2 linked regions of the Chlorobaculum tepidum TLS genome follow. Each later gene encodes a partner of the first gene's protein in a complex. Links are inferred from orthologs where the notes say so. Each region holds a gene or a part of one and is shown in the gene's direction. Other genes may lie near its edges.

Region 1 (4,602 bases):
CACCGGCCTGAGCCGCTGATCGGCAAAGCGCGACATCATGATGTAGCGGGCCAGCTCCTCTTTTTCGATTTTAAAGCTGTCGTCGAGCCTGAATCTGCTGAGCGAATCGGCCACCGCAGCCTTGGAGACGCCCGCATTTTCGAGCTTCGGCCTCACGACCATATCGAACAGCCGCTCCCTGGTGCGCTGCGACGAAACGCCCATGTAGATTGAGTTGTCCTTCGCGATGGTCACGGTCAGCACGTCGGACTCCGGCAGCTTCATGTTCGAATGAGACGACGGCAGGTCGATGGTCACCGCTTCCGGCGGACGGAACTTGGTGGTCAGCATAAAAAAGGTCAGCAGCAGAAATGCCACATCGACCATCGGCGTCATGTCAAGCCGGAACCCTACCCTTTTTGCCTTGATTTTGGACATGGTTCGAGATCAGGATTTACTGCTGCCAAGGGTCTGGATAATGTAGAACGCCGCCTCGTCGATCTGGTAGCTGAAGCGGTCAACCCGGCTGGTAAAGACGTTGTAGGTGACGATGCCCATGATACCGCCGAGAATGCCGAGCGCCGTGTTGAAGAGCGCCTCGGAGATGCCGAGCGAGAGCTGCACCGCGTCGGGCGCGCCGCTGGTGGCCATCGCCGAGAAGGCGCGGATCATGCCGAGCGTGGTACCGAGCAGGCCGACCATCGTGGAGATCGAGGCGATGGTCGAGATGGCGACGAGGTTCTTTTCGAGCAGCGGCATCTCCATGAGGGTCGCCTCCTCGACAGCTTTCTGCATCTCGCTGATGCGCTTCTCACGGTCGGTCACGTTGTGTACGGCGAGCATCTTGTAGCGGTCGAGCACGGCGCGGAGCACGGCGGAGAGGGAGCTCTGGTGGTCGTCACAGCGGGAGATGGCCTGGTCGATGGAGCCCGAATCGACATCCTGCTTGAGGCTTTGTACGAACTCCGTGATGGAGCCTTTGCCGGAAGCTTTGTTTAGCGCGACGATCCGCTCGACGATGTAGGCGATCACCATCAGAATCAGCGCCATCAGCACCGACACGATCGGCCCGCCTTTCCAGACGGCATGGAACATGGACTCCGGTGGTGTTGTGCCCATCCAGACATAAAAACCAAGGGATACCGCGTAGGTCACCACAATCAGTATCGCCGTAAAAAATCCCTGCTTCATATGGTTGGTATTGAGATGTTGGAAGTAACGGAATCCATAAAAAAGCCTCTCCGAAACCAGATCAAGCTCATCCGGCAGTCATACGTCCAGGAGTTGAGACCCGAGCGGCATCTGAAAACATCGAGGCAAAAAGAGCGACTATCACTGTGATAATGTAGTAATAAAGCACTGACACAACAATGAGTCAGACAAGGAAGCATCAGGAAAATCGCCTGGAAAAGCATTTTTTTCACAAAAATCGGCATAAGACCTCTTCTATTGAAACACGGCTCGCAAGGCATTGCGATTTCTTTATTTTCAATTTATCATAGCATCGAACAAAACGGGAAAAGAATGAGAACATTACAGGCATGATACCGGAACGCATGATTGATGAGGTCCGCCAGAGCACGGACATTGTTGACGTGGTGTCGGATTATGTCAGGCTGCACCCCTCGGGCCGCCATTTCAAGGCGCTCTCGCCCTTTACGCAGGAGAAGACCCCGTCGTTCATCGTCTCGCCCGACAAGCAGATTTACAAATGCTTTTCGAGCGGCAAGGGCGGCAACGTCTTCACCTTCGTCATGGAGATGGAGAAGGTGAGCTTTCCTGAAGCGGTCGAGATGCTGGCCAAACGCGCCGGAATCGACATCGGCAAATACCAGCAACAGAAGGCCAAAGAAAAGGATAAACGGGAGGCCAGCCAGTTCGACACACTGCGCTGGGCGGCGAAGCTGTTCCACGGCACGCTGCAAAGCGAGGCCGGAAGCGCGGCGCTCGCCTACCTCACCGGCAAGCGGGGACTCGAACCCGGCACGATCCGGCGCTTCGGCCTCGGCTTCGCGCCCGAGTCGTGGGATCACCTGCTCCATGCGGCGGAGCGTGACGGAGCACCGGTCGAGCATCTCGTCAGCCTCGGCCTCCTGACGCGCCACCCGAAGCGCAACACTCTCTACGACACATTCCGCAACCGGATCATCTTTCCGATTCTGACCGTCGGCGGCCAGGTGGCGGGCTTCGGCGGGCGTACGCTGTCAAACGACGCCGAAACACCCAAGTACATCAACTCGCCGGAGAGCGCCTTCTTCGAGAAGTCGAAGCTGCTCTACGGGATGCACGCCGCCAAGAACGAAATCCGGCGGCAGGAAACGGCCATTCTCGTCGAAGGGTACATGGACGTGATCGCCATGCACCAGGCGGGCTTCACCAACACGGTCGCCTCGTGCGGCACGGCGCTCACCCGCTACCAGGCCAAAATCCTGAAGCGCTACACCTCGCGCGTGCTCTTCCTCTACGACGGCGACAACGCAGGCAAGAAATCGATGCTGGCGGGCATCGACATTCTGCTCTCGGAGGGGCTGACGCCGTGGGTGGTGATGCTGCCCGGCAATGAAGACCCCGACAGTTTCATTCGCAACTACGGCAAGGAGGCGTTTCTCGGCGAGCTGGAGAGTGAAAAAAGCTCGTTTCAGGATTTCCAGCTCCGCTGCTATCAGGATGCCGGATGGATGGAGAGCCCCGATACCGCCTCAAAAGCGATTTCTGCCATGACGCGGAGCATCGCCCTCATCGCCGATCCGGTGCAGAAGGAACTGTACATCGACGAGCTGTCGAAAAAGCTCGATCTCAGCCGCCAGACGCTCCGCGAGGTGATGGCCGCGAGCGACACCGGGGGCAGCACGCGAGAGTCACGCCAGCGCCGCAGCGAACCGGCCCCGCAGCCCCTCGCGCGGCAAGCGCCGCTCTCCGTGACGGAACGCACCTTCCTCGAAGCGCTGATCGAAAGCACCTTCTACGGCAACGAAGTGCTCGACTTCGCCGCCTCGCATGAGTCGATGTTCCACCTCGAACATCCTGCCGCGCAAACAATTTTCAGCCATCTGGTCAGGCGATTCCGCGAAATGAATGACCGCGACGGTCACCTCGACATCAACTCTGAGATCAGCTCCATCGGCATGGAGGACGCAAGCAACCTCGCCTTCGACATCCTCTTCCGCCTGCCGGTCAACGAAACCACGCGCCTGACCCCTGCCGAACTCGAACAGCACGCCCGCCGTTGCCTCTCTCACTTCCTCGTTGCGGTCAAAGCGCTGGTGCTCGAACCGTTGCAGAAAGAGAAACAGAAAATTATCGCACAACTCCAGTCAGCCACCAGCACGCACGAACAGGAACGCTTGTCAAGAGAGCTTCTCGAACACAACAAACAATTTCGCGCGATGGAGCAGGAGGTTGACGAGTCGATCAGGGGAATATTGGGGGAATAAAATTTCGCCTGTTCAACAGCTTATAACAATTGCCTTTTATCCAGCAATAAAAGGCGATCTATGAACAGGAGAAATATGGCTATACAAAAGTCCGTCCGTAAAGCGGGAATAGATCAATCATCTGACCGGAATTTCGGTAACTCTCACTTTTGACTCCACATCTGAAACGCCGATTTTTTTCAGTTCATCACAAAAAACTTCATACGTAGCATAAGGAGATTTTGATGGACCGATAATCAGACTGTCGAATATTTTAGAAAGGTCAATATCAGAAAGAACAGGATCGATAGCAGCATTCAGAGGCATCTTGTACACATTACGCGAAGCACCAACCTGCTCTTCAACACCCGGCTCTATCAATCGCGCAGAAGTCTCCGATGTAAAGCATTTTGGCAAATAAACACAACGCCACTCACGCTCCTCCTTGAATACTTTATGCTTCACACAGAGAACGTTAATCAGAATCATCGAGACTATTGCAGAGGTAACAAGATCCGGGTCCAGGCGTTCAAGGAAGGATTTATGATTTTCAACATTTTTAATAACCTCGGCAAGTTCCAGATGCTGTTGACCTTTTCCTTTATATAAAACCGGATTGAAAAATATCCGCAAAACTTGTGAAACAGCTGACAGAGCCGGAAGTCTAAGAAACATAGCTACAGGCTGCGACTGACCACAAAACGCCCTCCACATAGACAATCGACCCAACTCTTTCTCACTTTCATCATGCTCCAACACTGACAGAAAATACGTTCCATCATTCCTGCCATGAGAATGATCACTATAAATCTTCATTACCCTGTCAACAACTCCCGGCAAAACCACCTCAATACGATTTCTAAATTCAACCCAATGGTTATTTTCATTTGACAAAAGACCATCCATGATATTAAACCCATCCTGCACCTCTTGTCTGTCTGGCATATGAAGAGCATTACGCATCAGAACCCGTTTCTCTCTAATAATATCCAATGCCGACTCTGTCGATGTATAGTGAACAAACAAGACATCATTACTTATTAAGCCGGAGCTAGAGAAATAATATTGCATCTTTTTATAAAAAAAATTCGGCAAAAATATCTCTTCTAACTTCGCGAGGTCATCATTATAACCAGCTGTAGCAAGCCCCTTCTTCGTATTGGACATGGCACCCTTTTTTTCTTGGCAAGGACTTAACCAATGGTGATAG
Region 2 (4,075 bases), 1.3 Mb from region 1 along the record:
AGCCAGACTGCTCGACGCGGTCGAATCGCTTCTGCCCCGTTAATTTCAAAGCACGACCGTTCATGATAACGCAGGAATCCCTGTTCGATCCCGCTCCGGAAGAAGCCGCGCAGCCGAACTCTCCGCTGGAGGGCCTCGGCGAATTGTGCCGCATCACCGTCGAATGCCGCAAGTGCCGTCTGGCCCAAACGCGCAAAAACGTGGTCTTCGGCGAAGGGAATCCCCAGGCCGGTCTGTTCGTTATAGGAGAGGCTCCGGGAGCGGATGAAGATGCGCAGGGCCGCCCCTTCGTGGGCCGCTCGGGCCAGCTGCTCGACAAGATACTGCTCGCCATCGGCTTCGAGCGCCAAGACGTCTATATCGGCAACATCATCAAGTGCCGTCCGCCGGAGAATCGCAATCCGCTCGCGGACGAAATCGACTGCTGCAAGCCGTGGCTCATGCAACAGCTCGGCATCATCAAACCGAAGGTGCTGCTCCTGCTCGGCAAAGTGGCGGCCAACACGATACTCGAAAACACGCAATCGATGGGTTTGATGCGAGGTCGCATCATCAAGTGGAAAGGGTTTGACTGCGTCGTGACCTACCACCCGGCGGCGCTGCTCCGCAATCCGAACTGGAAGCGCCTCTGCTGGGAGGATGTGCAGATGCTCCGGGCGCATTACGACAAGGTCTGCCCGAACGGCTGACCGCACAGGAAACCATGAGAAGACGAGGAAAAGAAAAGGAATGAAGCCGCGCGAACCGCAACTCGATTTGAGCCGTGACATCGACTTCAGCAAGGAGAGCCGGGTGCCCCCCTACTCGCTGGAGGTCGAACAGGAGGTGCTTGCCTGCATCCTGCTCGAAGACGATCCGATCGAACAGGTGATCCAGATTTTCGGCGACAACGGCGAAGCGGTCTTTTACGAAAAGCGCCACCAGATCATCTACAAGGCGATGATGCTGCTCTACCAGAAGCGGCAGGCCATCGACCTCATCACGGTAAGCGAAGAGCTGTCGCGCATAGGCGAGCTGGAGAACATCGGCGGACGCCCCTACCTCGGCGAACTTTCGGGAAAGGTGATCAGCTCGGCGAACATCGAGTTCTACGCCCGGCTGGTGAAGGAGAAATACCTCTACCGGCGGTTGATCTCGATTTCGTCGCACATTTCGAGCGCAGCCTACAACACCTCGATGGACATCTTCGATCTGGTCGAAAACGCCTCGCAGCAGTTCTTCAACATCTCGCAGGCGGGTGTCAAGAAAAAGGCCACCAGCATCAAGGAGTTGCTCAAAACCGCCACGAGAATGATCGAGAATCTCGGCTCGTCACACTCGTCGGTCACGGGCATCGGATCCGGATTTTCGGAACTCGACGAGTACACGGCGGGCTTCCAGCCGTCGGACATGATTATCATCGCCGCCCGTCCGTCCGCCGGTAAAACCGCCTTCGCGCTGGCACTGGCGCGAAACGCGGCGGTGAACTTCAACACGCCGGTGCTCTTCTTCAGCCTCGAAATGGCGGAGATTCAGCTCGCGCTCAGGCTGATGTGCGCCGAAGCCTACGTCGAGTCGCAGCTCGTGAGGCGCGGCCAGATTTCGCCGGAGATGATGAACAAGATCATCAACAGCATGGACGCGCTGGCCGACGCCAAGCTCTTCATCGACGACACGCCGGGCATCTCGATCATGGAGCTGACCGCCAAGACCCGCCGCATGAAGCAGGAGCATGGCATCGGCATGGTGGTGGTTGACTACCTCCAGCTCGTCACGCCGGTCAGGGACGGGCGCTCGAACCGCGAGCAGGAGATCGCGCAGATTTCTCGCTCGCTCAAGGCGCTCGCCAAGGAGCTGAACATTCCGGTGATCGCGCTGGCGCAGCTCAACCGCTCGGTCGAACAGCGCTCCGGCGACCGCCGGCCTCAGCTCAGCGACCTTCGCGAATCCGGCTCGATCGAGCAGGACGCCGATATGGTGATATTCCTGTCGAGACCGGAGATGTACGGCATCAAGAACTTCGAGGATGGCTCCTCGACCAAGGACATAACCGAGGTGGTCATCGGCAAGCAGCGAAACGGCCCGATCGGCACGGTCAGGCTGCTTTTCCTGAAAAAGTACGGGCGCTTCCAGTCCACGGCCAACAGCTACCTGACAGCCGCCGATAGCGGACAGCAGCAGCCAGAACCCGCCCGTGGAGATGGCTATCCGGAGGCATCCCTGCCGGAGCCGCCGCCGCTCGATATGGACAGCTTTATCAACAATTCGGACGCCGCACCCTTTTAACCCTGCCGGTCATGGTTTACAGAAAAGCCCCGAAACATTCCGGCGACGCGCCGGACTCGAGCGCAAACCCTGCCGATCGCCCTGCTTCGACAGGCAAGGAGCGCCGTTATCAAGGCATCGGCAGCGCGAAGGGATTCGCCATCGGAGAGACCTACGAATTCGTCAGAGAGACCATCGAGCACGAAACCGCCGACCTCTCGCCGGAGAACATCGAGGGGGAGATCGAGCGCTTCATGACCGCCCTGCACCGGTCGGAAAAGGAGCTGAAAAAGATCGAACGGGTGACCACCCGCAAAATCGGGCGCCTCTACTCCGATCTGTTCCAGGCGCAGATCATGCTGCTCAAGGATCCGGTGCTGACCGGCAACATCACCCGCCGCATCCGCCAGGAGCTGAAGCCCGCGCATATCGTTATCGAGCAGGAGTTCGGCAAACTTCTCGAACACTTCCTCAACTCCGACGACGTCATCTTCCGCGAGCGGGCCGCCGACCTGCACGACCTCAAGGAGCGGATCATCCGAAATCTGCACATTCGCAAGCTGCACTCCTGGGTGCCCGAAGGCTCCATTGTGGTCTCGCACCACCTCTCGCCGGCGGACATCATTCTCCTCAGCCGCAGCAACATCAAGGGCTTCGCCACTGACACCGGCGGCAAAACTTCGCACGTCTCGCTGATCTGCAAATCGCTCAACATCCCGATTGTAGTCGGCCTGGGCAACTTTTCGCAGAAGGCGGTTTCGGGCGAACGCATCATTCTCGACGGCAACGAAGGCCTTGTCATCACTAATCCGCTGGATGAAACTGTCGATACCTATCTCAAAAAGCGGGAAGAGGAGAGCAAACGCGAGGCCGATGACTCGATCATGGCTCATCGTCACGCCTTTACCCGTTGCGGCGTGAGGATTTCAGTCTATTCGAACATCGATTTCAAGGAGGAGATCGAACATCTCGACTCGATGGGGGCCGAAGGCGTGGGATTGTTCAGAACCGAAAATCTTTTCCTCGACGATCTCAAGCCTCCAAAAGAGGCGGCACAACAGGAGTATTACCGCAAGATGGGCGAGATGCTCGCGCCGAAGCCGCTGGTCATCCGCCTGTTCGACATCGGCGGCGACAAGCTCATCTACTCGCCCGTCAAGGAGCCGAACCCGAACCTCGGCTGGCGGGGCGTCAGGATTCTGATCGACGTGCCGGAGATTCTCGACGCGCAGCTCCAGGCGGTCATCAGGGCCAACATTCACGGCAACATCGACGTGCTGATCCCCATGATTTCGTCGGTCGAGGAGATCATGCACATCAAACAGGCAGTCGAGGAGCATTATAAACATATCAGATCACTCACCACCGAGCCGCTGGACAAACCGGGCATCGGCGCCATGATCGAGGTGCCGGCGGCCGTCGAGCTGATCGACGAAATCACGCAAATCGTCGATTTCGTCAGCATCGGCACCAACGACCTGACCCAGTACACCCTTGCCGTTGACCGCAACAACCTGATCGTGCAGGATCTGTTCGAGAAATTCCACCCGGCGGTCATCCGCCAGCTTCACCGCGTCATTTCGACCGCGCAGAAAAACCACTGCCGGGTCTCGCTTTGCGGAGACATGGGTTCCGACCCCTTGGCCACACCATACCTCATTGGCTGCGGCCTCCGGGAGTTCAGCATCGTCAGCTCTGATATCCCGGCACTCAAGGCGATGGTAGGTAAATACACGGTCGAGGAGTGCGAAGCGCTCGCCGCCGAATGCCTGAAACTCTCCAGCGCCTCGGCCATCAAGGCGCACCTCGAAGCGTTCGTCAAGGCGCACTG

The links. Proteins that work in one complex are often made in the same cells at the same time.
Region 2: the proteins of dnaG (region 1) and dnaB are in contact, whole or in part, in a crystal structure (PDB 2R6A), measured with the Geobacillus stearothermophilus proteins. The link is inferred for Chlorobaculum tepidum TLS from one-to-one orthologs. Residues at the interface, in WP_049624496.1 of Geobacillus stearothermophilus: Lys456, Leu457, Leu458, Pro459, Ala460, Asn463, Ala464, Leu467, Leu535, Leu536, Ile537, Ala538, Gln544, Glu545, Asp548, Tyr549, His552; in WP_033016901.1 of Geobacillus stearothermophilus: Ser13, Glu15, Ala16, Gln18, Glu91, Leu92, Asp94, Ala95, Val96, Pro97, Thr98, Ala99, Ala100, Asn101, Tyr104, Tyr105, Ile108.

The regions. Positions count from the first base shown.
Region 1 is NC_002932.3:1,492,650-1,497,251, forward strand. Bases 1,017-3,974 are described here. They hold dnaG (DNA primase), read left to right. Parts: upstream 1,017-1,535; coding sequence 1,536-3,413; downstream 3,414-3,974. Other genes in these bases: AYT24_RS07175 (MotA/TolQ/ExbB proton channel family protein), read right to left, coding at 1,017-1,170; AYT24_RS07185 (DUF2971 domain-containing protein), read right to left, coding at 3,531-3,974. In the rest of the region: AYT24_RS07170 (ExbD/TolR family protein), read right to left, coding at 1-417; more of AYT24_RS07175, read right to left, coding at 427-1,016; more of AYT24_RS07185, read right to left, coding at 3,975-4,559. UniProt on the Escherichia coli protein: RNA polymerase that catalyzes the synthesis of short RNA molecules used as primers for DNA polymerase during DNA replication.
Region 2 is NC_002932.3:216,331-220,405, reverse strand. What follows is about bases 1-2,997. They hold dnaB (replicative DNA helicase), read left to right. Parts: upstream 1-729; coding sequence 730-2,265; downstream 2,266-2,997. Other genes in these bases: ptsP (phosphoenolpyruvate--protein phosphotransferase), read left to right, coding at 2,277-2,997; AYT24_RS01055 (uracil-DNA glycosylase), read left to right, coding at 63-689; coaBC (bifunctional phosphopantothenoylcysteine decarboxylase/phosphopantothenate--cysteine ligase CoaBC), read left to right, coding at 1-43. Also shown: more of ptsP, read left to right, coding at 2,998-4,075. UniProt on the Escherichia coli protein: The main replicative DNA helicase, it participates in initiation and elongation during chromosome replication. Travels ahead of the DNA replisome, separating dsDNA into templates for DNA synthesis.